One region of the Arthrobacter sp. 24S4-2 genome, then DNA from elsewhere that is predicted to be linked to it. Evidence: riboswitches for the same ligand, from Rfam matches in the RefSeq annotation. Region 1 holds a riboswitch; each other region holds the start of a gene.
The links. A riboswitch is a leader RNA that binds a small molecule or an ion and turns the genes downstream of it on or off. The one in region 1 is predicted to bind cyclic di-AMP.
Positions count from the first base shown of each region.

Region 1 (9,858 bases):
CCCGAAGATGCCCTGGTGTTTGAAGATGCCCCCGCCGGCATCGCCGCCGGGCTTGCCGCCGGCATCCGGACCGTCGCCGTCGGGCCCAACACCGGTGAGCTGCCGGACGGCGTCCTGCACATTGCCGACTACTCCACGGTCACCGTGACCACATACGTTGACAACGCCGGCGTGACGGCGATTTCCTTCCGCTTCTGAGGCCCAAAGCGGCAGCCTGTCGGCTACTGTCAGTGCAGAGGGCTGACGCTATCTGGGGGATAGGATGACCGAGGTTCCGATTGATGGCGCCAGAGGCACGGTTGCACTGCGCGACGGTGTCCTGCATGTGCAATGGATTCCAGGCTTGGCCATCTCCGAGGATGCCGCGCACGCCGTGATGTGGGCCGTGAACCAGTTGAGCAGCGGGCGCCCTTATCCGATGCTGGTGGATATGGCAGAGTCGGCGTCCATGAGCCGCGGAGCACGGCGGGTCTTCGCCCTTCCCAGCAGCGTGACCAGGGTGGCTCTTCTCGGATCCTCTCCGGTGGACCGGGCAATGGCCAATTTCTTCCTCAGCCTCAACGCCCCGGCGGCGCCCACCAGGTACTTCACCAGCCCGGAGGAAGCCATGACGTGGCTCCGGAACCCTTAGGGGCCGGAACACTTAACGGCCGGGTTCCTGGACGCCCCGCGTCAGGGCGCCTGCTGCGCGAGATCGTACAGGGTGGTGCCGCCCACGGTCTGGGCTTCGAAGCTGGCTTCCACCCAGGCGGCTATTTGCGCGGCGGCGTCCGAACCCGTTTCACCCTGCATGATGCGGCCGCCGATGAAGTAGTGGATCTTCCCCTCCGCCACCAGCTGCTGAAACTCCGCCAGGGTGGGTGACGGGTCCGTGCCGTTGAAGCCGCCCACCGCCATCACCGGAAGTTCTGTTGCCAGCTGATAGCCGGCAGCATTGTTCGAACCCACGACGGCGGCGGCCCAGGTGTAGTTGTCCGCCCCGGACTTGAGCGCGGCCACCGCAGCGTCCGTCGGCGCGGCGGCCCCGAGCAGGCCTCCCATCCCGGCGCCGGTGTTTCGGCCCTGCCGAGCCGGCCCTGCGGGGATGTTTTGGCCGCCCAGCAGGGATCCTCCCCGGCCGATGTTCGTGAAAGCCCCGGTGCGTGCGTCGGTTGGGCCGGCGCTGACAATTGCCCCGCTGTGGGCGGTCGCCGCGGTGGACAGCGAGAAGGCCAGCGGGCCGGCGAGTGAGGCCGCGACGGCGAGGGCCGCCGTCGTGCGCTGCAGTGTCCGACGCAGCCGGAGCTGGAGCCGGAGCCCGCCGGCCGCGGCGGAAAGCACCAGCACGCCGGCGCCTCCGGATCCCAGGAGCACAACCCACCGGAGCCACGGCACAAAGGATGCTGACCGGCCCAGGAGTTCGAAGGCCATCATCCCGGCCACCATAATGGCCGCCGCCAGCGGCACCGCTGCCACCAGCCTTGCCCGGTGCTGCCACAGGAGCACCCCGCCCAGGCCGGCGAGGCCGGCTATTCCGGGAGCCAGCGCCACCATGTAGTACGGGTGGATGATCCCTGCCATGAAGCTGAACGTGAGGCCGGTGACCACCACCCAACTGCCCCAAAACACCACGGACGCACGGACGGCATCGGTCCGCGGAGCACGCCGCCCCAGCCAGAGCAAAGCGCCACCCAGCACCAGCACAGAGGGGAGCAGCCAGGAGATCTGACCGCCGAATTCGCTGTTGAACAGGCGGAGCAACCCCGGGACGCCCCAGCCGTTGCCGCCGCCCACGCTTCCTGTTTCGTCGCCGGTCAGCCGGCCCAGTCCGTTGTAACCGAGGGTCAGTTCAAGGACGGAGTTTGATTGTGAACCGCCGATGTAGGGACGGGCGTCTTCGGGGACGAGCTCGACGACGGCCAGCCACCACCCCGCCGACACCGCCAAGGCTGCTCCCGCGCCCAGCAGGTGGAGCAACCGCCTGCCAAGGCTGGCCGGGGCTGCCAACAGGTACGCGACGGCGAGGCCCGGGACCACCAGCAGGACCTGGAGCTGCTTCGTCAGGAACCCGAAGCCCAGCAGCACACCGGCCAGAAGGAGGTAGCGGAACCGTGCCTCCTGGATGGAGCGCAGGACGGCGTAGGCAGCCGCCGTCATGAGCAGGACCAGCAGCGCGTCCGGGTTGTTGAAACGGAACATCAGCACGGCCACGGGCGTAAGGGCCATCACGGCGCCTGCCAGCAGGCCTGCCCGGTGGGCCAGCAGCCCGTCACCGGTGGCGGGGACCGCGGCGCGGCGAACCGCGAGGTAGACAAGCCACACCGTGGCCACGCCCATGAGCGCCTGGGGGACCAGGATGCTCCAGGAATTCAACCCGAACAGCCGCACCGACAAGCCCGTGATCCAGAGCGCGGCCGGAGGCTTGTCCACGGTGATGGAGTTGGCGGCGTCCGAGGATCCGAAGAACCAGGCGGTCCAATCCTGCGAACCGGCCTGGGCCGCGGCCGAATAGAACGCGTTGGCCCACCCGGAGGCGCCAAGATTCCACAAATACAGGATTCCGGTGGCCAGTAGCATGGCTCCGAGTTCCAGCCGCGGACGCGTAACGGCAGCGGCTGGACTCTGTACCCGGGGGAGTGGTCCTGTCATGATCGCCTACTGGACCAGCTTGTAGACAGTGGTGCTTCCGACTGTCTGCGCCTGGAAGTTGTCGGCCACCCAGGTTGCTACTTCCGAGCTGCCTCCCCGGCCCCCGCCCATACCTCCGCCCATACCTCCGCCGGAGATGAAGTATCCGATTTCTCCGCGGTCCACCATGTCCTGGAACTGGGCCAGCGTCGGGTACGGATCGCCGCCGTTCCAGCCGCCCAGGGCAATCACGCTGGTGCCGGAAGCCAGCTCCAGGTTCGCGGCCTGGGAGGCGCCGGAAACAATGGCGGACCACTTGGCGCCGGAGGACTTCAGCAGCTCCGTGAGCTCCGTACTGGCGGCGGTTTCCCCGCCCATGCCGCCGCCCATTCCGCCCGTGCCCAAGGCGACGCCCAGTCCGCCAAAGTCGCCGCCCGGGCCGCCCATCGCGGAAGCTGTCGGTCCGGACGTGGGGATGGAACCGGAATGCGGCTGGGACGCCGTCGCAACGGTCCATGCCGCGGTTCCCAAACCGCCGGCCAGCAGGGACGTCACCACCACTCCCACCGCGGCAGCCTTGCGGAGCCTGGCCGGAACGCCGTGGGAATCCAGGCGAAGCACCAGCGCCAGCGCGCCGAGGACGCCAAGAATCACCACAACGACCCGCAGCCACGGCAGCCAGGATGCCTGCCGCCCCAGCAGCACGGCCGACCATGCCGAGCTGGCCAGGACGGTGGCTGCCAGCACAAGCCGCGCGGACCAGTAGGCTCGCCCCCGCGACAGTTCCACGGAGCCGATGCCCACGAGCGCCGCGATGGCCGGTGCCAGAGCCACGGCGTAGTAGGGGTGGACGGTGCCGCCCATGAAGCTCAGGATTCCTGCGGTGACCAGGAGCCACCCGCCCCAGAGCAACAACGACGCCCGCGTCCTGGACGTCCGGGCCTCGCGGCGGGTGAACCAGAGGCCTGCGGCCAGGAGGATCAGGGCCGCCGGCAGGAGCCAGGACACTTCGCCGCCAAAGCTCGTGCCGAACATCCGCGTGATGCCCGCTGTTCCGCCGAAGCCCACGTTCCCGCCCATCCCGTCGCCGCCGGGCATGCCTCCGCCGGGCATGCCGCCAGGCATTCCACCACCGGGCATGCCGCCGCCGGATCCGGTGATCCGGCCGAGCCCGTTGTAGCCGAAGGTTAGCTCCAGGAAACTGTTGTTCTCCGAGCCGGCCATATACGGGCGGGCCGAAGCGGGCGTCAGCTGGAAAAGAGCGATGTAGCTGCCGGCCACCACGGCGATGCCTGCGGCGGCGCCGAGCAGGTGGAGGATCCGGCGCCGCAGCGTTGCCGGGGCCGCCCACAGGTAGGCGAGGCCCAGGCCCGGCACAATCAGGAATCCCTGCAGCATCTTGGTCAGGAACGCCAGACCAATCACGGCACCTGCCGCCACGAGCCATTTCCAGCCGGCCTTTTCGATGGCGCGGATGGTCAGGTAGGCGGCCAGCACCAGGCAGAGCGTGAGCATGGCGTCCGGATTGTTGAACCGGAACATCAGGGCCGCCACCGGCGTCAGCGCCAGGGCGCCGCCGGCAAGGAGGCCCGCCGCGGGGCCGGACACACGCTTGACGGCCAGGTATAGAAGCCCGACGGCGGCGACTCCCATGAGTGCCTGCGGCACCAGCATGCTCAGCGCGGAGAAGCCGAAGATCCGCCCGGACAGGGCCGGGATCCAGAGTGCTGCCGGAGGCTTGTCCACCGTGATCGCATTGCCGGCGTCAAGGGAGCCAAACAGCAGTGCGGTCCAGTCCTTGGTGCCGGCCTGTATCGCGGCGGCATAGAAGGAGTTGGCATACCCTGTGGCTTGCAGGTTCCACAGGTACAGGGCACCGGTGAGCACCAGCAGCAGCGCCGCCGATGGCCTCACCCAGCGCGCCTGGTTTCCGAAGAGCAGCCGGCGTGCGCGGTCTCCGGAGCCGTATTGCCGGAGGGTTCTGCGCGCGATGACGCCTGACCGCGCCTGTTGGCTCTCTGTCGTCTGGGCAGGGGAAGCAGCGGTGGCGGTCATGACTGTGCCGTTTCTGTGTTGGCCGCGTTGACGGCGGGATCTTCGGGGGCGTTGGTCGTGGCCGCGCCTGGGGCTGCAACCCCGGCTTCGGCCCCGGTGGGCGAGTCCCCGGTGGGCGAGTCCCCGGTGGGCGAGGCCCCGGATTGCGGGGCCTCGGACGGCGACGCCGCAGGCGGCGCGGCCGTACGGCCGTGCCGGAAGACCCAAAGGCGGAACAGCAGGAACTTCAGGGCGGTGGCGGCCAGGTTCGCCGCTGTCACCGTGGCGATCTCCAGCCACCGCTCCGGTGCGGTCGCTGAACTGCCGTGCACCAGCGCCAGCGCCCCTGAGGTCAGTGCCAGCCCGATGCCGAACACAATCAGGCCTTCGAAGTGGTGGCGGGCAACGCCGGCGCCGCCCTGGATGCCGAACGTGAAGCGGCGGTTGGCGGCCGTGTTGGCCACAGCCGTGACCAGGAGTGCCACGAAGTTGGCCAGCTGCGGATCCATCACACTCCGGCACAGCAGGAAGATGAACGCGTAGGCCACCGTGGAAACCGCGCCGATCGCGCCGAACCGGACCAGCTGGCCGAACAGGCTGGCGCTCCGGCTTCTTTCCTGGCTGCGGGAGGCCGCGGGCACCGGCCCCCGGGCCAGGGCTGCCCGGAGCTCGGGCACGGGAATGCGCCCGGAAACCAGGTCCTTACTGAGGCGGGCCATGCCGCGCAGGTCAGCGAGGGCGGTCTGCACGATGTCCACACTGGAATTGGGGTCGTCGGTCCAGTCCACCGGGACCTCATGGACGCGGAGTCCGCATTTCTCTGCCAGCACCAGCAGCTCGGTGTCAAAGAACCAGGCGTTGTCCAGGGTGTGCGGAAGGATCTGTTGGGCAACGTCCGCGCGGATGGCCTTGAAACCACATTGCGCGTCGCTGAAATGGGCGCCCATGAGTGAATGCAGCAGGAAGTTGTAGCCGCGGGAAATGAACTCCCGCTTGGGTCCGCGGATCACCCGGGAACTGCGCGTCAGCCGTGTTCCGATCGCCAGGTCCGAATGCCCGGAGATCAGCGGTGCGAGCAGGGGGCCCAATGCGGCGAGGTCGGTGGACAGGTCCACGTCCATGTAGGCCAGCACGGGTGACGGGGACGCCAGCCATACCCTGCGCAGGGCGTTGCCCCGGCCTTTCTCCGCCAGGTGGATCACTGTCACCTCGCGCAGCTCCCGGGCCACCCGCTCGGCGGCCTGAAGCGTGGAGTCTGTGCTGGCGTTGTCGGCCACGGTGATCCGGAACGTGTGCGGAAATGTGTTGCTGAGGCAGGCGTGCAGACGCCGCAGGCACTGCTCCAGGTCCCGTTCCTCGTTGTACACCGGGATGGTCACGTCCAGAACGGGGGCGGCCGTCCCGGCCCGGGCTGCCATCCTCGTATCGATGGGGGACCGGCGGGTACTTCCCGCCGCAAACAACGCCGGCGGGATGCCTGTTGCGGCGTGAGCTTCGGCCACTGCTGGCGGTTGCTGCAGGGTTCCTGTGGCTTGGTCTGTGAGCGTCATGATTCAAGAGTGACGCCGGCTCATATGAGGGATTTAGGCCCAAGCTGTGCAGGGGCTGTGGAACTTGGGTTACCCGGCCAACGCCCGGCCAGCGCCCTGCCGGAACCCTGCCGGAAACGCCGAATGGCCCCGAATCACGTGGATTCGAGGCCCTCGGTTGCCAACAGAGCGGGAATGCGCCCCGCTTAGTACCAGTTGTTGGCGAGGTGGAAGTCCAGGGCGCCACAGGGGGAGCCGTAACGCTCCTTGACGTAGTTCAGGCCCCAGTTGATCTGGGTGCGGAAGTTGGTCAGGTAGTCCCCGCCCGCGCTCGCCATTTTTTCGGCCGGCAGCGACTGGACGATGCCGTACGCGCCGCTGCTGGCGTTCGTGGCCGTTGTCTTCCAGTCGGATTCCTTGGTCCACAGCGCGTTGAGGCACTGCATCTGGTCCGCGGCCCAGCCGTAGCCGCCAAGCTGGGAGGCCGCGTACTCCTGTGCGCCGGCGGGATCGTCAACCGCAACCGGCGGGGCAGGGGCCGGGGCAGGTTCCGCGGCCGGCGCAGGAGCAGGAGCCGCAGCAGGTGCCGGTGCCGGTGCTTCATGTGCCTTTTCAGCGGCCGGCTTGTCGGCTGACTGCGGCGCCACTGTGACGGAGGACGGGGCGGGCATGGCGGAGACCAGCACCTTTTCGAACGCGAGCTTGGACTCGACGTCGGAGGTGGCAGCGGTACTTCCGGCCGACGCTGCGGCGGTCACGGAGGAAACAGGCTCGGAAGCCTGGCCGGCGGCGCCGACACCGATGAGCACGGCGCACGCGGTGGCCACCACCGCCGCCCGCTTGCCGGAGCCTTGCAGGCCTGCGGCAATCCGGGACAGCGGGGACGTTGTTTTGGCTGATGCGGCGCGGTGGCGCGAACGTTTAACGGGCGCCGCGGACTCCCGTGAAGCGCGCGCTGGACGTACTTCTGGCGTGGATTTAGTCATGATTGCCTCTCGATGCCGGCGGAGTTAGCTGTCGGGTTCGGATGAGGTCATCCGGCCGCACGGAACTTCACGTGTCGGCTTCACCCCAAGGGCGGCTGATGCAGAATGCCCGGAGACCTGGGTCCCCCGCCTCTGCCTGATCAGGAGGAAATCCGGGAAGCGGCAGAGTTTGGCGTCCATCCCGGTATGCGGCCGGAACGGTGGCCGCACTCCAAAAACCGTACAGGAGGTCGGAGCTTAAGTCACATTTGGATAACGGAGATCACAACGGCGGCGCGTTGACTTGCGTCCAGCGCACAGGAACGTCGCGAAGCGGAACCGCAGAATCAGTGCCGAACAAGGAACGGTCCGGCCGGTGCTGTTGGGCACCGGCCGGACCGTGGGTCAAAACTGCGTCAGGAGCTTAGGCCACGGACCGTTCACCGGGAAGCCGGAGTGCGAACTCGGTGCGGCCAGGGCGGGACGTGACCTCGACAGTGCCGCCGTGGGCTTCCATGATCGACTGCACGATCGACAGGCCCAGCCCGCTGGTCCCTTCCGCGGCCGCCGCTCCCGCGGCGGCAGTACCGGATGCTGAGCCTTCCGGGCCGGTGCGTGCTGCGTCCGCCCGGGCAAAACGGGCAAAAACCCTGCCCACGAATTCGGGCGGGATCCCCCCGCCGTTGTCCGTCACGGTCACCACGGCACTGCCGTCAGCGGAACGCATGACGCCCGTGACCACAGTGGTCCCGGGACCGGTGTGCTTGCGGGCGTTGGAGAGGAGGTTGGCCAGCACCTGGTGCAGCTGCTTGGAATCGCCGCGGACAACCACCGGCTCCTCGGGCAGTTCCAGCTGCCAGATGCGGTCCGGCGCCATGACTTTCTCATCGCTGACGGTTTCCACCACCAGCTGGGTCAGGTCCACATCGCTGAGCTTGAGGGGCTGGCCTTCGTCCAGCCGGGCCAGCAGCAGGAGATCCTCCACCAGGGTGGTCATGCGTTCGGACTGGCTCTGCACCCGCGCCAGCGATTTCTTGCCGTCCGGTGTGAAGTCCTCGGTCATCCGCATGAGTTCGGTATAGCCGCGGATGGCGGTGAGCGGCGTGCGCAGTTCATGTGAGGCGTCCGCCACGAACTGGCGGACCTTGGTCTCGCTCTGCTGCCGGGCCTCGAGCGCCTTGGACACGTTGTCCAGCATGAGGTTGAGTGCATGGCCCACGCTGCCCACTTCAGTTCCGGGATGGGCGTTCGACGGCGGTACGCGCACTGCGAGAGCCACTTCACCGGCGTCGAGCGGCAGTTTCGAAACCTGCGTGGCGACTTCCGAGAGCTGCTCCAGCGGCTTCATGGTGCGGCGGATGAGCACGGTGCCGGCCAGACCGATGAGCACCAGCCCGCCGAACGACACAACCACCATGGTCCACACCAGTGAATTGAGGGTGTTCTGTTTTGCGGCGAGGGGAAGCCCGGTAACGATCACGTCGCCGTAGGGCGCCTCAACGGCCACCAGGCGGTAGGAACCGGTGGACAGGGTGCGGTCCACCGGATTTCCGTCATGGCGGAGGTCCAGGAGGATCTGGTCGTCTTCCGGGGACAGCGATGCCGGGGTTGCGTCGTTGGCGAGGAACCCGGCGCTGCTGACGTTGCCATTGTTGATGCGGGCTATGAGGGTTCCGATGCCTTGGCCCCTGCCCTCCAGCGGGTCCGGCCCGGGGCCGTTCGGATTGCCGAGCCGTGGCCGCCCTGCCTCGCTCGAGAGCCTTGATGCTTGGCCCAGGCGCTCGTCGAGCTGACGGGTCAGGAAGGAGTCCATGGACGCGTAGCTGAACAGGCCGATGGCGCCGCAGATGGCCACGAGCAGGGCCATCGCCACAAGCACCAGCCGGGTGCGCAGGTGCCAGGTTGAGGGATCCAGCCAGCGGCGGCCGTCCTTGCGGATTTCGCCGGAAAGTGTGGGCACCGCTCAATCCGCCGGTTTGATGACGTAGCCCGCGCCGCGGACTGTGTGGATCATGGGCGGGTGCGTGGCATCCACCTTCTTGCGCAGGTAGGAGATGTACAGCTCCACGATGTTTGCCTGGCCGCCGAAGTCGTAGTCCCACACGCGGTCCAGGATCTGTGCCTTGCTGACCACGCGCTTGGGGTTCTCCATCAGGTAGCGGAGGAGCTCGAACTGGGTGGCTGTCAGCTGCAGTTCTTCGCCGGCACGGGTCACCTCCCTGGTGTCCACGTTGAGGACGAGGTCGCCCACCACCAGCTCGGCGGTGTCCATGGCGGCCACACCGGAACGCTGGACCAGCCGGTGCAGGCGCAGGAGCACTTCCTCCATGCTGAACGGTTTGGTCACGTAGTCGTCCCCGCCGGCCGCGAGGCCCAGAATACGGTCCTGGACGGCATCCTTGGCCGTCAGGAAGAGCGCCGGTACTTCCGGCGCGAAGGCGCGGATCCTGCTGAGCAGCTCTACGCCGTCGAACCCTGGCAGCATCACGTCCAGCACCAGGACGTCGGGGCGGAAGTCCCTGGCGAGTTTCACGGCCGCCGGGCCGTCCCCGGCGACGGCAACGGACCAGCCTGCCATCCGCAGCCCCATGCTCATGAGCTCGGAGAGGCTTGGTTCGTCGTCAACCACCAGGGCGCGGATGGGGGAGCCGTCCGGGTGGGTGAGCTGGGGAAGGTTGTTAGTCATGGAGTGCGAAGTGGCCATGGTACAACTCTCCGATCTG
Region 1 covers NZ_CP040018.1:784,580-794,437, forward strand. Annotated here, with positions in the region: gene FCN77_RS03780 (HAD-IA family hydrolase) at 1-198, shown strand, start outside; gene FCN77_RS03785 (STAS/SEC14 domain-containing protein) at 263-631, shown strand; gene FCN77_RS03790 (glycosyltransferase family 39 protein) at 673-2,628, opposite strand; gene FCN77_RS03795 (glycosyltransferase family 39 protein) at 2,635-4,662, opposite strand; gene FCN77_RS03800 (bifunctional glycosyltransferase family 2/GtrA family protein) at 4,659-6,191, opposite strand; gene FCN77_RS03805 (hypothetical protein) at 6,377-7,156, opposite strand; cyclic di-AMP (ydaO/yuaA leader) riboswitch at 7,156-7,331, opposite strand; gene FCN77_RS03810 (HAMP domain-containing sensor histidine kinase) at 7,560-9,095, opposite strand; gene FCN77_RS03815 (response regulator transcription factor) at 9,099-9,839, opposite strand.

Region 2 (9,858 bases), 150 kb from region 1:
AGTTGCCGAACCGGGCCAGGAGCGCCGTGGTCCGTTCCGGGGCGGTGGCCAGGATCTGGCCCAGCGCCTCGGGGGTGGCAGTCCAGTGTTGGAGGGCCAACGCCGCTTCCATGGGTGTGGTGGCGGGATGGATGGCGGCGCCGCTGTGATGCAGTTCGCCCACCAGTTGCACTACGCGCTGGGCAAAGGCCGGCTGCAGCCGGACCAGTTCCGTGTAGCTCCGTCCCAGCCCGGCCGGGTAGATTCCCACGACGTCCCGCAGGCTTCCCACCGGGAGGTAGAACCGCTGGCGGACACCCGCCGGCAGGGCCACCCCGTGAGGGGGCTCCGCGCGGTGCACCAGGGCAAGTTCCTCAAGGGAGTGCAGGATCCGTTCAATGGCGGAAAGGGCGGCGCCATGGATGAGTTTCTTCAGCCCGGCAGCCGAAGTGCTGTGGGCGGTGTCCGTATTGGTACACAGATGGAGCGTTTCCAGCACCTGCATTTGTGGCCGGTTCAGCCGCTCCAGTGCCCGCTGCACGCTGACACGGGCGCTCGCCCTGGCCGCCAGCGCCGCGAAGTCGGGAACGTTGGGGGAGATAAGGTCCGGCCGCGCGGCGAACAAAGCCCGCAACGAGTCGTCGCTGCGTGCCTCCAGTTCCTTGCTGAGCGCGCGAATAAGGGACATCAGTCCAACGTTACCGCCCGCCGGACTTTCCTGCCCGGCGGCGGGCTGCGACACTGTCGATCACCAGGGCAATCATGAGGAGGAAGGCCACCGGCAGTCCGTACAGGGCAAGAGACGTCACCCACACCGGGGCCGTGCCGCCGGCAAATGCAACGGCCATGACGGCGCCCACGGCGGCCAGGGAAACGACTGCAATAACCGCCGCAACTATCATCAGTGGCCGCAGGTAGCGGGAGGGTGTCATGGAAGTAACGCTAACAGCCCGGCTGCGCCGTGCCGCAAAGCGGGAAACCGGGTCCCGGCAGGATAACCTTGAAGATACAGACCAACATGGTCCAGGCGGCCATACCCTGAACCCGCATATCAGTGCGGATGCGGTGGCCGCCGGCTGTGTCTCAGGAAGTTCAGAACGAAGAAGGTTGATTACGTGCCTACCGGCAAGGTCAAGTGGTATGACAAGGAAAAAGGCTTCGGATTCCTCGCGGGCGAGGACGGCCAGGAAGTATTCCTGCCGAAGTCCGCGCTGCCCGAGGGCATCACCGAGCTGAAAGCCGGCACCCGGGTGGAATTTGGCGTAGCTGACGGCCGCAAGGGCGCACAGGCGCTCGGCCTGCGCGTCCTGGACAAGACGCCGTCCATCGCCAAGGCGAAGCGGCCCAGCGCCAAGGACCTGGCTCCTCTCGTGCAGGACCTGGTGACTGTGCTGGACAACCTGTCCGGAACGCTGTCGGCCGGTAAGTACCCTGAAGGCAACAAGGCCAAGGCGATTGCCGCCGCCCTGCGTAAGGTTGCCGACGAGCTGGACGCTTAGGCATCGCATGAATCCCGAACCTGATCAGAGAGCTTCCAAAGCGGCTTCAAGGCCCCGTGCCGGGGTCCCGGTCTGGCGTACCGGCAAGCCGGATGCGGTGCTCGCTGCTGCCGTTGACTTTGCCCGGAATGCGATTGAGGGCATCGCCCCGGCCACGCAAATCGGACAGCACATGGGCGCAAAGACCGAGGGGGACCGTGTGGTCACCCACCTCTTTGAGTCCAAACTGGCTGGATACCAGGGGTGGCAGTGGTACGCGGTGCTCACGCGCAATTCCCGGTCCAAGGTGATTACGGTGAATGAGCTCGGACTGCTGCCTTCCGAGGATTCCATCCTGGCACCCGAGTGGGTGCCGTGGGCCGAGCGTGTCCGCCCCGAAGACGCCCAGGACGATGACACTGTGGACTCCGTCGTGGCGGAGAATGAAGCAGCGGCGATCGGTGCAACCGGCGACGGGACCACGGATGACGTGGTGGACGCCGGCGCCCAGGACTGGATCGACGGCGACGATTCCGACGGCGATGATGCGCCGGAGGCGGAATCCGACGCCGGTGAGCCGGATGCGGACGAGTACCTGGTGCGGGAGACTGACTAACCGGTTGGAATGGTCAGGGACTGAGCACCACGGAGGCCGACGATGACGTCCACCTTCAAGTCCCTCCACATCCCCAGCTACCGTCTCTGGTTCGTTGGTGCCCTGGTTTCGAACATCGGGACCTGGATGCAGCGGACCGCCCAGGACTGGCTGGTCTTCGACCACCTCACCGACCACGATGCGGGTGCCATGGGCATCACCATGGCCCTGCAGCTCGGTCCGCAACTGTTCCTCGCCCCGGTGGCAGGACTGGTGGCAGACCGCTTCAACCGCCGCCGGCTCCTGGTGATGACGCAGTCCGCCATGGCCCTGCTGAGCACCGGCCTTGGCCTGCTGGTGGTCCTCGGCGCCGGGCAGCTCTGGCACGTCTACGCTTTCGCCCTCCTGCTGGGCCTCGTCTCCGCCCTGGACGCCCCTGTCCGCCAGACCTTCGTCTCCGAGTTGGTGCGGGACGATTACCTGCCCAACGCAGTGGCCCTGAACAGCGCCTCCTTCAATGTGGCCCGAATGATCGGACCGGCAGTGGCCGGGGTGCTCACTGTCGCCGTCGGGCCCGGCTGGGTGTTCCTGATCAACACCGTCACGTTCGTGGCCCTGCTGCTGAGCCTGTGGCGGATTCCGGTTTCATCGCTGCGGGTTCTTCCCCGCGCGGCTCCCGGCAAGGGGCGGATCCGTGAAGGGCTGAGGTACGTGAGGTTCCGCCCGGACATCATTGTGGTGCTCGTGGCCGTATTCATCGTGGGCACCCTCGGACTGAACTTCGTACTGTTCATCGCGGCCATGGTCGGCACTGAATTCGGACTGGACGCCGGCGCCTTCGGGCTGATGAACTCCATCATGGCCATCGGTTCCGTGGCCGGAGCGCTGCTGTCGGCCGGACGAAGCAAACCCCGGCTGCGGATAATTTTCGGGGCCGCCGGAGCGTTTGGCGTCACTTCCGGGTTGGCAGCCCTGGCGCCCAGCTACTTCTGGTTCGGCGTGGCCCTTGTTCCGGTAGGCCTGTTTGCCATCACCATGATGACCAGCGCCAACGGGTACGTCCAGACCACTACGGATCCCGTGATGCGCGGGCGCGTGATGGCTCTGTACATGGCCATCTTCATGGGCGGAACCCCCATCGGGGCGCCGCTGGTGGGCTGGGTGGCCAATGTTGCCGGGCCCCGCTGGTCCATGGCCGTGGCGGCGGTGTCCGGGCTTCTGGCCGCGCTGATCGGCATGGTATGGATCATCCGGGCCAAGCAGCTAAGGCTGGGCTTCAACCGCCGTGCCCGGGGTCTGCGCTATTTCCGCCTGGTGTCCGGCTGGACCGGCCACGACGGTACAGCGGGCAAAGACGCTGCAGCAGGCAAAAAGGACGGCGCCGTCCGGGATCCAAGCCCGGACGACGCCGTCGAACGCTAACGCGTTATGTCCAGCTGACTGCCTACTTCCGCAGTTCGCCCACTACGTAGTCGATGCAGGCCAGTAGGGCCGAGACGTCGTCCGGTTCGATCGCCACGAAGGTGGCGATGCGCAGCTGGTTGCGTCCCAGCTTGCGGTACGGCTCCGTGTCCACAATCCCGTTGGCGCGGAGGACCTTGGCGATGGCGGCGGCATCAATCGAGTCATCGAAGTCAATGGTGGCGATCACGTTGGAACGGTCTTCGGCCTTGGCCACGAACGGCGTGGCGTAATCGGAGGCCTCTGCCCAGGAGTAGATGCGTCCTGCGGAATCGGCCGTGCGGGCCGCTGCAAAGTCGAGGCCGCCGTTGGCGTTCAGCCACTGCACCTGGGCGTCCAGGGTCACCAAGGTAGCCAGCGCCGGGGTGTTGTACGTCTGGTTCAACCGGGAGTTGTCGATGGCAGTCTGCAGGTCCAGGAAGTCCGGGATCCACCGGCCGCTTTCCTTGATCCGGGCAGCACGCTCCAGGGCGGCAGGGGAGAACAGGCCCAGCCAGAGGCCGCCGTCGGACGCGAAGTTCTTCTGCGGCGCAAAGTAGTAAACGTCTGCTTCTGAGACATCCACATCCAGGCCGCCGGCGGCGGACGTGGCATCCACCAGGACCAGCGATCCGTCATCAGCCCCGGCAACACGCTTGACCGGGGCGGCCACGCCGGTGGAGGTTTCGTTCTGCGGCCAGGCGTAGACGTCCACGCCCGCTTCCGCCTGGGCGGCGGGCCGGGTGCCGGGCTCGGACTTGATGATGGAGGACGCGTCCAGGAACGGTGCCTTGTTGGTCGCGGACGCGAACTTGGAGCCGAACTCGCCGAAGGAGAGGTGCTGCGCCTTCTTCTCCACCAGGCCAAAGCTGGCCACATCCCAGAACGCCGTGGAGCCGCCCACACCAAGGATGACTTCGTAGCCCTCCGGGGCGCGGAAGAACTCGCTGAGGCCGTTGCGGACGGATCCCACCAGGTTCTTGACCGGGGCCTGGCGGTGGGAAGTGCCGAGCAGCGTGGCCGACGCTGCGGACAGGGCTTCGATCTGCTCGGGGCGGACCTTCGAGGGCCCGGCGCCGAACCGTCCGTCCTTGGGCAGGAGGTTGGCGGGGATAGTGATGCTGGTGTCGCTCACAATGGCTCCAATTTTTCGGCGTGGACGTCGGAGGCCCGGCAGTTCACGGGGTGCCTGCAGGGAATCCCCTATATTCTGCCTGACGCGCCCGCGGGGGAGGGAACGGCCGCCGTCATAGTCCAGTCATTGAGACACCTGGCGGCAGCTCAGGACAGCCGCCGGAGATTATCCGGAGTAATTCAAAATAGGCTAAGCTGGTTCGACCTACAGCGGGCCGCGATGGCGGCCGGACTGATGCCGGAGGCTGTTCCCGGTCTGTTTCGGGGATTCGGCTCCACTTCGCGTGGAGCAGTGGGGAACGCCTCCGCGCGGTACGGTGGGACTGACGCAAGGACTGTGCTCGAGGAGCTGAGCTGGATGACGGATCTGATCGACACCACGGAGATGTATCTTCGGACAATCTTGGAGCTTGAGGAAGAGAACATCGTGGCTCTCCGCGCCCGGATAGCCGAACGGCTGCGCCACTCCGGGCCCACCGTTTCGCAGACCATCGGCCGGATGGAACGTGACGGCCTGGTGGTTGTTTCCGGCGACCGGCACCTTGAGCTCACTGAAACGGGCCGGAAACGGGCCACCGAGGTTATGCGCAAGCACCGGCTCGCCGAGCGCCTGTTGGCTGACGTCATTGGCCTCGACTGGGCCTATGTCCACGATGAAGCGTGCCGCTGGGAGCACGTGATGAGCGAGCGCGTGGAACGGCGCATTTTCGAACTGCTGGACCACCCCACGGTATCCCCGTACGGCAACCCCATTCCGGGACTCGCCGCGCTTGGCGGCCAGCCGGCTCCCCTGCTCACGGACGGGGTAGTGAACCTCCTGGACGCCATGGCCGGATACGGAGCCGATTCGCGCGTCACGGTCAGCCGCCTGGCCGAACCGATCCAGGTTGAACCGGAGCTTCTGGTCCAGCTCGATGAAGGCGGGATCAGGCCCGGCGCCTCGCTCGCACTGGAACGGGTCGGGGAGTACATCTCGGTCCGCGTGCCCGAGATCGAAGGCGCCCTGGAGCTGCCGCCGGAAGTTGCGGCCCACGTATTTGTTACGGTCCGCTAACCGGCACCTTATAGGACCACCTATAAGTCACTGAGACGCAGATAACGGAATTATTACCGCGCTGATTAATCACCTATAGTTGAGAACTAGCGCCGATACTAAAGCGTTACCTGATCCGAAGCCGAGCTCTGCCAGCGGATCAGCGTACGAAACACCTCCTGGCAGGGGCGGGGAACCACAACCGGCCGTTGAAAGACGGCCTTGGGGTGAAGTCCGTCAGCGGCAAGGCATCTCCGACGAAGGATTCCCAAGGGATACCCCTGTGCCGGATGCCTTGCAATGGCGGACCGGGTCTTTGAACTCTCTGACCCGAATCCGACAGCTAACTCCGCAGGCTCTTCAGAGAGGATATTTCTTGACCACGCAGACCGTCAGGGGCCGCCGCAGGGCGTCAGGTCCCGCTTCGGAGTACCCAGTGGCCGAAGCCGTCATGACGGTCAGGCCCCGCGACGCACACCGTGATGCGCGCCGGCGCAAGAGCCTCTTCAACCAGGTCACGGACTTCGCGTCCGCGAGTGGCGTTGGTCAGAAGGCCGGCATTGCCTTGGCCGCCACCGGGCTGGTCCTCACTGTGACCGTCCCGTCCACCGGGCCCATGATGAGCACGGCCGACACCGGTAAGAACGCCGCTGCCGCCTCTTTCGCGGCTCAGCCTGAGGTTTCCGCTGCTGCCGGCGCCAAAATCGACTTCAACCGGACGTCCGTTGCCACCAAAGGCGATCCCGACGGCAAACTCAAGCAGCTGCTCAGTGCGCAGTCCGTTGGCACCATTACCCGGGCAGCATCGGCCGGCAGCCTCGGGGCTCCGCTGGAGCACCTGGTAACGGCCTCGCCCTTCGGGTTCCGGGTCAGCCCGATCACCGGCGGTGCCGGTGAATTCCACCGCGGCCAGGACTATGCGGCCCAGTGCGGGACAAGCGTCATGGCTGCCGCCAGCGGCACTGTAACCTTCTCCGGCTGGCACGCCTACGGCGGCGGCAACCGTGTGGTGATTGACCACGGCAACGGCCTGGAAACCACGTACAACCACCTCTCGTCGTCAAGCGTCCAGGTCGGCCAGAAGGTCAGCCGCGGCGACGTCATAGCCCTCAGTGGGACGACGGGCGCCTCCACCGGCTGCCACCTTCACTTTGAGGTGATGGTCAACGGCGACGTCGTTGATCCCCTCGGCTGGCTCTGATCCAAACCGATGGAACACTCTCGCATTCCTGTGACATGCCGTGACCTGAATGTGACATTCGCGCTGAATTCCTGTACCGTCTAAAGCACGCCAACTTTTCCGAAGTTGGCGCTCTTGAGTGGATTGCCTAACTCTGCCACCGCTCAAGGTCCGTTCGCATGACATCGTCTGGCAGAGGCGGGGGAACCAATTTTGGTCTTCGCAAGAAGACCTTGGGGTTAAGTCGCAAAGCTTCCCAGGAAGCCGAGCGGCCGGGTGACTCCCATCCGAATCCGACAGCTCACCTCGTAGGCATTGGGAGAGGCTACCTTCGTGTCTACACGCCACAACTCTGCGCGCCACCGCGCGCAAACGGTTCGAACGAACCCGTTGAACTCCGTGTCCAGGGCCGTTACTGCTAACGCCGGGACCGTAGGTCGCCAGGCGGCTGTGATTGCAGCTGCGTCCGGACTGATCCTCAGTGTTGGGCTGCCGGCAAATGCCGCGGACACCAACCTGGGTGTCTCCGCTTCCACGGAGTCCGGTTCACAGTCAGCCCAGCTGGCCGTTACTGCGGAACCGACAGCGACTGTTTCCTTCGAGCGTCCGGCAGTGACCACGAAGGCTGCGCCCAAGGTTGAACTGCGGGCACAGTCCACCGGTTCAGATGCCAGCCAGACCGCCACTGAAGCTGACGGGGAATCCAAGGCCGGCAAGCTTGCCGACGCGGTTTCTTCCGCTGCAGCCTCAGGTCTCGCTGCCATCGCCTACACCGGCATCGGCAGCCCCTACGTCTGGGGCGGCACCACTCCCAGCGGCTGGGACTGCTCCGGCTTCACGCAGTGGGTTTACGCCCAGGCCGGCATCAGCATCCCCCGCACCAATGCATGGACCGCCATGAAGCCCACCGCCACCCCGGCGCCGGGCGATCTGGTCATGCAAAACGGCGGCGCCCACGTTGGCATCTACGTCGGCAACGGCATGATGATCAGCGCGCTGAACCCGTCGCAGGGCACCCTCCTGCACGCTGTGTCCGCCACGGGCACGTCCGCGTTCTACACGCTTCGCTAAAACACGCCCTTACCGCTCAACAGCGCGTGTTTTCAGTGCTGCACGCGCACTTCGCTAAATCACCCGTTCGGGCCGTTCCGGCTTACCCCCAAGATGCCGGAGCGTCCAAAAACCGCGGCCTGCCACGCAGTCTGAGGAAAACGAAAGAGAGAAATAATGACTACACGTGCGATCGCACGGCACCGCGCCGAGGTTACAAAAACCAACTCGCTTGCTGTCATTGCCAAGGCTGTCGGCGACAACGCCGGTGGCATGGGTCGTCAGGCTGCGGTTATCGCTGCTGCTTCCGGCCTGGTCCTGACGAGCGGTATCGCAGCCAACGCTGCCGACACCAACGTTCAGCGCGAAGCTACGTCCGCCTCCACCTTGGAAGTCCAGTCTTCCGCTCCGGCCAACATCTCGGCCGCCTCCAGCATCGCCATCTCTTACGAGAAGCCGGCTGTTTCCACCTCCCCGGCCCCGGCCGTCGAGGCCCCGAAGCCGGTTGTCGAGGTTCAGGAAGCTGCCCCGGCAGCCGCTCCTGTTGCCGCGGTGTCCGCTACCGTAGACGCTCCGGCAGCGCCCGCTGCTGCCAGCGGAAACGGTGCCGCGATCGCCGCAGCCGCTTACGCCCAGCTGGGTGTTTCCCAGGACTGCACCGCCCTGGCCACGAACGCCCTTGCGGCAGTTGGCATCAACTACCACGGCTGGCCGGCAGGCTACCTCTCCCTGGGCCGCACCGTGAGCGCCGCCGAGGCACAGCCGGGTGACCTCGCTTACTACGAGAACGGCGGCATGGGCATGGCCCACATCGCTGTTTACGTAGGCAACGGCCAGGCAGTCCACGGTGGCTGGAACGGCGGAACCACCGCCCTGTTCAGCGTCAACGTCGGCTCCGGCCCGGTCTTCATCCGCGTCGGCGGCTAAAGCTTCCGGCTAACGCTTGCATGAGGAACCCCTGCCCTTCGGCAGGGGTTCTTCTGCGTTTCGAGGACATGAATTCTTGCCGACACGTGGCATATGGCAGCGGCCGGATTCGGCGAACGGGCACTTGAGTGTTTACTCTTGTGTTGTCGATCCATAGCCCGGACAAGCAGAGGGCAGCCGGCCCTCGAGCCCCTGACGGGTGCGGCCGTGAAGAGGTATGTGCATGCGCACTCTCGTTCTGAATGCTGGATATGAACCGCTGGCGGTTGTGACCTTCCGCCGGGCGCTGGTTCTTGTGCTGACCGGAAAAGCTAGCGTGGTGGCCGAAGGCGACGATCCTGTCGTTGGGCCGCAGGAGATTCTGGGCCGACCGTCCGTGATTCTTCTCAACCGCTACATCCGGCCACGGTACAACACAACCACTGCAGTGAGCCGCCGGGGCGTACTCCGCCGGGACGGCCACCGCTGCGCCTATTGCGGCAAAGCAGCGCACACCATTGACCACGTCCACCCGAAATCGCGGGGCGGCGGCGACTCATGGGAAAACCTCGTGGCCGCCTGCCTGCGCTGCAACAACGTCAAGGGTGACCACACGCCGGCGGAGATGGGCTGGAAGCTTCGGTTTGTGCCGGCGCCTCCCCACGGCACCATCTGGCAGATCAAGGAGCTCGAAAAGCCCACCCCCGCGTGGGATCCCTTCCTCCTGCCTGAATCGGCCGCCTGACAGTTATCAGGGATGTGCAACTGCACAGGGGCTAGGCTTGCCATGTGCAGTTTGATGCCTTGATCCTCGCCGGCGGGCGGTCCTCGCGTTTGGGCGGCGTGCCCAAGTCCCAGCTGATGTACGACGGCGCCACCCTCCTGGCGCGTTCGTTGGCGGCATCCGCTGGTGCGGACGCCGCCGTGGTTGTGGGGCCCGATCCGGGCACGCTTCCGCCCGGCGTACTGACGTGCCGTGAGGAACCCGCGTTCGCGGGTCCCGCGGCGGCCATAGCTGCCGGGGTGGCGGCACTTGACCGGCACCGCGGCCCACTCCGGGCAC
Region 2 covers NZ_CP040018.1:932,043-941,900, forward strand. Annotated here, with positions in the region: gene FCN77_RS04405 (helicase-associated domain-containing protein) at 1-667, opposite strand, end outside; gene FCN77_RS04410 (hypothetical protein) at 678-911, opposite strand; gene FCN77_RS04415 (cold-shock protein) at 1,095-1,478, shown strand; gene FCN77_RS04420 (DUF3027 domain-containing protein) at 1,486-2,073, shown strand; gene FCN77_RS04425 (MFS transporter) at 2,116-3,474, shown strand; gene serC (phosphoserine transaminase) at 3,497-4,627, opposite strand; gene FCN77_RS04435 (metal-dependent transcriptional regulator) at 4,985-5,680, shown strand; cyclic di-AMP (ydaO/yuaA leader) riboswitch at 5,790-6,032, shown strand; gene FCN77_RS04440 (M23 family metallopeptidase) at 6,036-6,860, shown strand; cyclic di-AMP (ydaO/yuaA leader) riboswitch at 6,975-7,168, shown strand; gene FCN77_RS04445 (C40 family peptidase) at 7,290-7,910, shown strand; gene FCN77_RS04450 (NlpC/P60 family protein) at 8,067-8,816, shown strand; gene FCN77_RS04455 (HNH endonuclease) at 9,040-9,540, shown strand; gene FCN77_RS04460 (molybdenum cofactor guanylyltransferase) at 9,585-9,858, shown strand, end outside.
Region 2: linked by a shared signal. The riboswitch ahead of FCN77_RS04445 (C40 family peptidase) and the one ahead of FCN77_RS03805 (hypothetical protein) in region 1 are both predicted to bind cyclic di-AMP.

Region 3 (9,858 bases), 2.5 Mb from region 1:
ACAGGACGGTGCCGGTGCCCCGAGGGCCAGGAGAGCGGCGCCAAGGATGCCAAACAGCACCAGTGCAACGGCGGCAAGGCCTGTCTGCAGGCGGCTTCCGCCGTCGCGGAACCAGTGCCACCACCAGATGGCGCCGCCTCCGGCCGCCCAGGCCAGGGCCTGCAGCGCGAAGCGCCACCACGGGTCCCCCACGGACGCCGACGCAGTAAGTCCCCGGATTGCGGTGTCCAGCAGGTTCGCGAGCGCCGTCACGGTACCGCCTACTCCGAGAACGAGTCCGTACACAGCACCCACCACAACGGGAAGGTCCACGAGCTGGACCGGGCGTTTCCGCGGGTGCCGCCACATCCAGCGGTGCCACCCCCAGACCGCCGACCAGACCAGCCCGTTGGCCACTGGCTGTTGCCATCCCTGCGGCGCGCCGCCGATCAGGGATGCCAGTGTGCCCAGCAGTGCGGAAGAGGAGACAACCAGGGACACCGAATACATCCCGGCCAGGTACAGCCCCCAGCCGACCGACGACCGTTCAGCGGTCTCGTCGAGCCGCCGCCAAACGAACCACCACAGCGCGGCTGCCATCGGGCCGCCGATCAGGGCGAATGCGAGCGACCGCGCCAGTCCCGCCACATCTCCTGCAACAAGCACAGTGCCTGTGGTCAACAGCCGTCCCAGCAGTCCGCTGACCCCGATCGCCGCCACAATGACCAGTGCGAACAGCAGGATGTACACGATGAGGCGGCGGACAGCGGGCTGGGCGGACCCCGTAGCCGGCGCCGGCGCCGTCCGCGCGGCGCTCACGGCCGCACCGTACGGTTAGGGCAGACCCTCAGCTGCCAGGGAGCGGAATCAACCAGCCACTTGCCGTCCGTTTTGACGAGGTCGAACACGTCTTCCGTTTCGTACTCCGAGTTGCCGAAGGGTCCGCCGCCGTTCGACACCACAATCAGAACCCGCACATCCGCGGATGAGGACCGCTCCGTGGTGGATATCAGGGTGATCCGCAGTTTGTCACTGGCGGGCCGCTCGAAATCAACGCATTGGGTCCGGGCGGCCTGCGACAGGTACGCGGTGGCGGCGGATTCATCGCCGTCGATGACGGCGGCTGCATAGCGCTGAACCACTCCCTGCGGCGTGGCCTCGTCAAGCAGTGGCGGTTGCCCCCGGGAGAAGACCACGGCCAGGGCAGCCACGACAAGGACGGCGATAATAGCCAAAATGATGATGAGGATCCTGTCCGGTTTGCCCGCCGCTGCGCCCATGTGGTCAGTATGGCGCACTCCCTACCGGCTAGCTACGGTACTTTCGGCCCTGTCCCCCGGGGCTTGCCATCAGCGCGTCTGAAGACAATCGTTGCCTCATGGGAAAAGGAATCATGCGCAGGGCCCTGGCCGCCGCGTCGCTAGTCCTCATCGGCCTCCTCAGTGGTCCGGCTGCTGCCCGGGCGGAGCGTCCGGTGGAAGTCGTTGTGGAAGACGGCGCCGGAGTGCTGGACCGCAGCAAGCTGATCCCGGCGGTGGAAGCCATCGAATTCTACGAGCCCACCAAGGTTGCCGTTTTCACGTATCGCGGCACGCCGGGGGACAACCTCAACGAGGAGGTCCTTCGCTTTGCCCGGGCTGAACACCCTGAGTGGATCAGCGGCGACGGCCAGAAATGGGCGGACGGGCTCTTCATCTTCGCCCTGGACCCGGACGGCCGGCACGTTGGGACGTACATGGGCGAGGACAGGAAGGTGTCCCCGGCGCAGCGCGAGGACATCCAAAACGCCTCGAAGGACCTGCTGCGCGACGCCCAGTGGACGGACGGCACAATTGCCGGAATCCGGCGCGGAGCAGAATTGATCAACCAGCCCTGGTACCGGTCGACGGCATTCCTCTCCACGGTCTGGACGGCCGGTACGGCTGCCGTCGCGGGCGCCGCCGCGTGGCTGATCGTACGCTGGAGGACCCGGGTGGCCAGCCGCAAGGCGCTCGCCCGCGCGGACGCCAGCTACGCCAACGTCAGCATGGATCTGCAGGTCACCGAGCTCAACGCCGGCACCATTCCGGAGTCCTCGCGGTACGGCAGTACCGTGCTGGAGAAGCACCGCACCTTCCTGGCCAAGTACAACGCGGCCACTGACCTGTCCAACCGGGCGCACGCACTGGCTCCCCGGGCCATGAGCCGCCGGCCAAACCTCAAGCTCATACGAAGCTTCGCCGACGCTTCCGCGGAGCTCGACGCGCTGGACGACGTCATTGCGGACACCAACGCCCTCCTGAACCGGGGAGCCGCGTGGGCATCCGCGTGGGACCGGCAGCTGGCGCCCTTCCGCAGTGACCTGGCCGCCTTGGAACAGATGCTCGGCCGGCGCCACGCGGAAGGCGATTCCGCGACGGCCGCGGCGCTTCGGTCCTTCCGAGACCACAGCCAGCGGGAGCTTGAGCGGTGGTCGGCTGAACTCGCCGACGGTTCAATCACTCCCGAAACAGCCCTGGACCGGCTGCGGGACGCCCGGACGCACCTATCCGAACTGCTAAAGAATCACGCGGATACGGTCATCGGGGGCTTCGCCAAGAACGAGCGGGAAGCCAATCTGATGCGCAACGAAATGGAGGACGCACAGGCCGGAACCAAGGCCAAGTACGGCCGCGCCTACGAGCCCAGCATCCTTGGCACGGTTTATCCGTCCTACTACTTCTTCTCGGTTCCCACCTTCAACGCCGGCTTCAACACGGGTATGGGCAGCGTCAGCAGCGCCCGCGGCGGAGACGGCAGCACAACGGGATACGGAAGCAGCGGCGGCAGCTTCTCCGGGTCCGGGAGTTCGTCTGGCTTTTAGATGTTCCAGGGACCGGATCAGTGCGGCGGCTGGATTCTGTCAACGATGAAATCCCCGCCGGGAATGACGGTGGTTTCATGGCCGTCGTCGAAACGCACCACATACGGCGGCGCTCCGTCGGCCCCGTGGACCTCAATGATCTGTCCGTGCCGGTCCGACGATTCGACCGTCTTGCCCCGGATCGTGATCCGGTCACCCTGGGCTGCCTTCATGGCAATCACCTCCAAGAACCAGAGTACGAGTCTCAGGGCGGCGATAACAGGGCCGTTGCGAAGGAACAATTGGTGCCGGCCGGGAGCGTTGTTTTCGCGGCGGCACTCGCATCTGGCGCTTGGGGGCCGCTTGGCAGCAGTATTGGGATATTACTGATCTTGACCTTGGCACGGGACCGAGGGGGCACCGCTATGGCGGACGAAAAACCAGCGAACTGGTGGGCTACGCTGCCCGGCTTGCTGACCGCCGCCGCCGCGGTGATCACCGCGGTGACCGGGCTGCTGCTTGGCCTGGGGCAACTCGGGGTGTTCGACGGCGGGCGGCCCGCCGCCACGGCGAGCGGACAGCCCTCGCCAAACAGCACCGCCCCGCCAAGCGGCACCTCCCAACCAAGTGGCCCGGCGCCAGCAAGCGGCCCCGCCTCGGGACCAGGCGGCGCTTCGGGGTGGACCGTAAGCCTCCCGGCGGAACGGAAATACCGGTCCGCAGACGTGGAATACGAAATCCTCGCCGCCTCGGTCCGTCCCGATGTGGCCGGAAAGGTGGCACTGACTTTCTCGGTCCGGTGCACCAACCACGGCCGGTACGACCTCAACTTCTGGGATTCGACGTTCAGGCTGAATGCCGGCGGCATCAGTCTTTCCCCCGAGTCCGGCCTGAACGAACTGGTCGGCGGCGATTCAAGCAAGTCAGGCGACGTCAGGTTTGCCGTTCCGGCGGACACCCGGGATTCGGTCCTCCGGATCAAATTCGCGCAGGGCGAAAGCACCGTCCAGATCTCGATCTCGCCACCCTGACATTCGGTGCTGGCCTTGGGCTAGACCGCCACCACCCAGATGGCATCCGAGGCGGATGGCCCCAGGTCGACGTCGCGGGCCGGTCCGAGCAGCCGTACGGTGGTCACGTCCGCATAGGGCCGGTGCACCCTGACCGTGAGCCTTGTATCGGGCACGAGGCCCAGTTCAGTGAAGTAGCGCAGCATCTGCGGATCCGCATCGGAAATACGGGTGATGGCCAAAGTGCCCCCGGCAGCAACCGCGGAGAGCTGCGTGCCTTCGGGCAGGTGCGGCCTGCCGTCAGGCGAAGGGATCGGGTCACCGTGGGGATCCCGCGTGGGGTGCCCCAACTTTTGGTCCAGGCGCTCCATCAGCTTGTCTGAAACAGCGTGTTCCAGAATCTCAGCCTCATCGTGGACCTCATCCCAGCCATAGCCCAGACCTTCCACCAGAAACGTTTCCAGGAGCCTGTGCCGGCGGACCATGGCCACGGCATGCTCACGGCCCGCCTCAGTCAGCTCGATGCTCCCGTACGGGGCGTGCGTTACCAGTCCCTGCCGCGCCAGCTTCTTGATTCCGTCCGAAACGGTGGACGGCCGGACTCCCAGCCGCTCGGCCATCACCCCGACGGTCATAGGGGTGGCGGACCACTCCGTGGCCGACCAGATCAGCTTCAGGTAGTCCTGGGCAGCGGAGGACAAATCGGAGACCGGCATGACATCCACGGTAGCAAGCCCAAGCCGCATGTTAGGCCTAACGAACAATGAGGTTGGATTGGTGAATAGACAGGGATCGGCAGGCCGACAAAACTTTCGGAGGCGCCGGCCGGTGAAACGCGAAAGGCCGGTGACCGGCCGCCCCCAAGGCAGCTGATCACCGGCCTTCAGCCGCGGGTTCCCGCCCGTCGGTCAGGACGGGGCCAGGACACTAAGTTTCCCGCGCGGACGCCTACGCTCCGGCGCGGACGAAGGTGACGCCGCCTGTGGCCGTCAGCCAGGACAGGGGGTGCGTCACCGTGGCGTTGGAGCCGTTCATGCCGCCGCTGATGACCTGGCCGTCACCGATGTAGATCCCCACATGGCCGGACTGCACCACCAGGTCGCCCGGCTGAGGTTCGCCGACGACCTTGCCGTAGTTCAAGAACTGCGACGGCCCCAGATCGCCCACCGGAATTCCTGCTGCGCCCAGGGCCTTTTCCACCATGGCGGTGCAGTCCTGCGTGATGCCCAGCTGCGCATACGCCGCCGAGACCATGGCGGCATTGACGCCGCCGGCAGCGGGAGCCGGCGCGGGGGCGGGCACAGCCCCCTGCACCTGGACGGAGACTGCCGGAGCAGCTGGCGCGGGTGCAGCCGCCTGCACGGAGACTGCCGGGTTGGCGGGCGCGGTTGCTTGTGCCGGTGCGGACTCCTCGACGGGTGCCGGAGTGGAGGTGACTTCCGGCCGCTCGAAGCTGATCCGGACGTGGGAATCCGCACTGAGCGGCGCACCCACCTGGGCCTTGGCATCAAGTGCTGAAGCCGGAGCCGAATCGCGTTCCGCGGGGGCTTCGGCGGCCTGCGCAGCCATCCCGCTGGAAAGGACAAGACCCGACGCCGCGGCAATCACCGCAGCCTGGCGGCCCACCCTGCGCCGGCCTGACCCGGGGGTGGCTCCCCGACCGAAAGTGGATCCTGGGCGCCCCGCCGGGGCTGACAACTGATGGTTGGCGGGCGATTTGCGTGAAGACATAAAGAACCTCTCCCGATGCCTGCGAGGTTAGCTGTCGGATTCGGATGGGAGGCACCCGGCCGCAGCGGCTCCCGCGTGCGCGGAAATCGTGCGGCTTCACCCCGTGGACCCGCGCGAAGCACGGATCAAAGTGGTTTCCCCGTCCCTGCCGGCTGGTTGTGATCGGATCCCGGTCGGCGGCAGGGTTAGGCAGTCCTCCCGGAAGCGCCCGTATCGGAGATAACAGGCACCGTTCCACCGTACGTGCGCGACTACGCGATGTCACATTCAGGTAACGCCAGCGGACGGGCGCAGGCCGAAATGCAGGTAGTGAGGCGTTTGGTACTTGGATTCTCCGCCTGTCAAATGGAGTGTTTTGCATTGGCACCGCGGGGCGTAGTCTACGTGCATGTTCTTGCGGGGGGACTTACACGCTTGGAGGAATCATGCGCTGGTCCACCCACCCTGCCCGCAGCCAAGGACGGCATTTGGCGGACCCCCCGGAGCCTGCACCTGACCGCAAACACGGCCGGCGCTGGGCTGCCGTGGTGGGCGTGCTTCTGCTCGCGGCCAGCGCCATTGCTGTCGCCGCCGTCCCATCGAAAGCTGCCGGGCCCACGATCGTGAGCCTCACCTTCGACGACGGCATCGGCAGCCAGTTCGCCGCCGCGCAGGTGCTGAAAGCCCGCGGACTGGTGGGGACTTTTTTCATCACAACCTCCTTCATAGACGCGTCGGGGTTCCTTACCCAGGCGAATCTGAAGACGCTGGCCGCAGACGGCAACGAGATCGGCGGTCACACCGTCACTCATCCGGACCTGACTACGCTCACCGCCGCCGCCGCGCGCGCCGAGGTCTGTAACGGCAAGACGACGCTGGAAGGCTGGGGCTACCAGGTCAGCAACTTTGCGTACCCGTTCGCTGCAGAGAATGCGACTGCCCAGTCTGCCGTCCGGGACTGCGGCTTCGCCAGTGCCCGTGGACTGGGCGACCTGCGCTCGCCGGCCAGCTGCGCCGCATGCCCCGTTGCGGAGTCGCTGCCGCCGGCAAATCCGATGGTCACCAAGGCTCCGGACCAGGTGGACAGCACGTGGACACTGGCGGATCTTCAGGCCCGTGTGACGGATGCAGAGACCACCGGCGGATGGGTGCAGCTGACTTTCCATGAAATCAATGTGGGCACGGATCCGACACTGTCCATCACCCCCGTTCTCTTCGACTCGTTCGTCACCTGGCTGGCCGCACGGACCGCAAACGGGACGACGTCGGTCCGGACAGTGGCGCAGGCATTGGGCCAGTCCCCGGCTCCCTCACCGTCGCCGTCACCCTCACCGTCGCCGTCACCCTCTCCGTCGCCGTCGAGCCCGTTTGGCGATGTTCCCGCCAACGCACAGTTCTTCACGGAGATCAGCTGGCTTTCGGCACAGGGCATTTCCACCGGATGGCTTGAGGCGAACGGTACGCGCACCTACCGTCCGGTCCTGGCCGTCAACCGTGATGCCATGGCGGCCTTTATGTACCGGCTCGCCGGGAGCCCCGCGTTCACAGCGCCGGCCGTCTCCCCGTTCCGCGATGTGACGCCGCAGACGCAGTTCTACAAGGAAATCACCTGGCTGGCCGCCCAGGGCATTTCCACCGGCTGGGACGAAGGGAACGGCGTCAGATCGTACCGGCCCCTGCAGCCCGTGAACAGGGACGCAATGGCAGCGTTCATGTACCGCTATGCCGGAAGCCCCGCTTACACCGCCCCGGGGTCATCACCCTTCACGGATGTGGCACCACAAACCCAGTTCTACAAGGAGATCAACTGGCTCGCGTCAACAAACATCTCCACCGGCTGGGTCGAAAGCAACGGCACCACGACGTTCCGCCCGGTCCAGCCCGTCAACAGGGACGCCATGGCGGCCTTCATGTACCGCTACAACACCTCCTTTCCGCGGTAACAACACCCTGGAGCGGAACCCCTAGATGAAGAACTACTGCGTGGCCATTTGCCAGCTGAGCGATCAGCCGCAGGAGGATTTCGACGTCAATACGGAACTATTGATCCTTGAGGGCAGGGAGCTCCATGTTGCAACGTGGGATGCCGAGCCGCGGGACGGGGGCTTCGACGATTTGGTCCTCAATGACCGCGTCAGTGCCCTCGGGTTCATGGTGGTCACCGACTGGGCGTTCCTGGAAGGCAAGGCGTACGCGGTGGTGGAACGGCGGGCCGGCGGCTAGCGCCGCTGGTGCCGCGGGCCGTCCGGCCGCGAAAGCCAGGCAGCGCGCCGCAGCGACGCGTTGGGGTCGTGCGCCCAGCGGTCCAGGACAGCTTCCGCCCGTAACCGGGGCTGCCCTTCGAGGGCGGCGATCAGCGGGGCAACGACGTCGACGGCAAGCGGGTGCACCAGCTCAGCCAGCCCCGACTCCCGCACAAAGCCCTCGATCCGGGTCAGGTCGGAGTTGCTGAGCAGGGCAACGCGGGACTGCAGCAGCACCACCGCAGCCAGGCGGCGCTCAAAGACGGGCACGGCCCAGAGCTCAGTGCTGAGGGCAGTGATGTCATCATGGGCGAGGTCCCGGTGACGGCGCAGCATGTCCCGGACGGTCCCGCGCACCGCCCCCACAGAAGCGCCGTAGTACTCGAGCCCGGTGCCCAGCCGCGCCTGGGCCTCTTCCGCCCGCAGCCACGATCCCTCGCGCTGCAGCGAGGCATCCACGAAGTCACAGGCATCGGTCACCCGACTATTCTGTCCCAACGGGGCAAGGTCGACCTGCAGGTGCGTTGCCGGCGAGCGCAGGTGCGGGCGCCCTAACCGGATAGCGAGAAGCCGCCGCGGACAAACCGGCCCCTGAAGGAATCCGCACGGTGACGTGTATCCAGGGACATGAGATCCTGCCCGGAGGAACAACCTGCGACCACGGCCATCCCGCGGGATGATTGGGGCATGCGTGAATTGGTTGTCCTCGGTACCGCCTCACAGGTGCCGACGAGGAAGCGGAACCACAACGGCTACCTGCTACTTTGGGACGGTGAAGGCCTGCTCTTCGATCCCGGCGAGGGCACGCAGCGGCAGATGATCCACGCCCGCGCCGCCGCCAGCCGGATCACGCGGATCTGCCTGACGCATGTCCACGGCGACCACTGCTTCGGTCTTCCCGGCGTGCTGTCGCGCATGGCGCTGGATGGGGTGCCGCATCCGGTGCACCTGCACTTTCCGGCTTCCGGCGGGGAGGTGGTCCGGGCTCTCGTCTCCGTCGCCTCCCCCGGCCTTGACCTGCGGCTTCACCCGCACGGCTCTGCCGGGCTGATCGCACCGGGCCTGGCGGTAAGGCCCCTTCGGCACCGGATCGAGACCTACGGCTACCGGCTTGTCGAGCCGGACGGCCGCACCCTCCTGTCTGACCGGCTCGCGGCCGCCGGGATCACGGGGCCGGACATTGCGCGGCTGCAGCAGGAGGGAAGGCTGGGAAGTGTCCGTTTGGATGATGTAAGCGTTCCGCGGCGCGGGCAGAGTTTCGCCTTCGTCATGGATACGGCGCCATGCACCGGCGCCGAGGCGCTCGCCGACGGCGTGGACGTCCTCGTGGCGGAGTCAACGTTCAGCAATGACGACGCCGGCCTGGCCGCCCGGTACCTTCACCTCACCGCCGGGCAAGCGGGCACCCTGGCGTCCGCCGCCGGAGCCGGAACGCTTGTTCTCACGCATTTCTCCTCACGCTACAGCGACGTCGCTGTGCTCGCCGGTCAGGCACGGGACCGTGCCGGGTCGGCGGCCGTGGTGGCAGCGGAGGACCTGGACAGGATTGCCCTGCCGAAGCGGAACCGGGATGGGGCCTTACCTGGTGCCGTTTCGGCCCTCAGTAGATGAAGATGTCGAACCAGTCCCGGTTGTGGGCGTGGAGAAGCACCAGGAACAGCACGAAGTCGAAGAGCAGGTGGACGGACACGATGTAGGAAAGGGATTTCGTCCGCGTGAAGATGATTGCCTGGACGAGGGCGAAGGGAAAGATGAACGCGGGCGCCCAGGCGTGGAAGCCCAGTTCCCAGAGGAACGAGGTGAATAGGACTGCCTGCAGCACGCTGGCCTGGGCAACGGGCAGATGCCGGCGCAGGAGTATGAAAATGGTGCAGATGAAAAACAGCTCGTCCCAGATCCCCAGTACGTTGGTGCCCAGGAAGAGGCGGAAGATTCCTTCCGGGTCCGAAACCGCGGGCCAGTTCCGGTAAACGGCGGTATTGACCATGTACCCAGGGAGCAGCGCGTAACCCATGATGACCACCGCCACCAGATACCACTTCTCAGTCCGCGTCCACCGGTGTCCGGTCAGCACCGGAAACCTGACCGCGTGGTC
Region 3 covers NZ_CP040018.1:3,314,453-3,324,310, forward strand. Annotated here, with positions in the region: gene FCN77_RS27000 (DUF5671 domain-containing protein) at 1-798, opposite strand, end outside; gene FCN77_RS15350 (hypothetical protein) at 795-1,277, opposite strand; gene FCN77_RS15355 (DUF5129 domain-containing protein) at 1,358-2,821, shown strand; gene FCN77_RS15360 (DUF1918 domain-containing protein) at 2,839-3,033, opposite strand; gene FCN77_RS15365 (hypothetical protein) at 3,226-3,831, shown strand; gene FCN77_RS15370 (metal-dependent transcriptional regulator) at 3,852-4,526, opposite strand; gene FCN77_RS15375 (NlpC/P60 family protein) at 4,759-5,541, opposite strand; cyclic di-AMP (ydaO/yuaA leader) riboswitch at 5,544-5,742, opposite strand; gene FCN77_RS27750 (polysaccharide deacetylase family protein) at 6,009-7,463, shown strand; gene FCN77_RS15385 (hypothetical protein) at 7,489-7,743, shown strand; gene FCN77_RS15390 (DNA alkylation repair protein) at 7,740-8,243, opposite strand; gene FCN77_RS15395 (ribonuclease Z) at 8,451-9,374, shown strand; gene FCN77_RS15400 (CPBP family intramembrane metalloprotease) at 9,364-9,858, opposite strand, start outside.
Region 3: linked by a shared signal. The riboswitch ahead of FCN77_RS15375 (NlpC/P60 family protein) and the one ahead of FCN77_RS03805 (hypothetical protein) in region 1 are both predicted to bind cyclic di-AMP.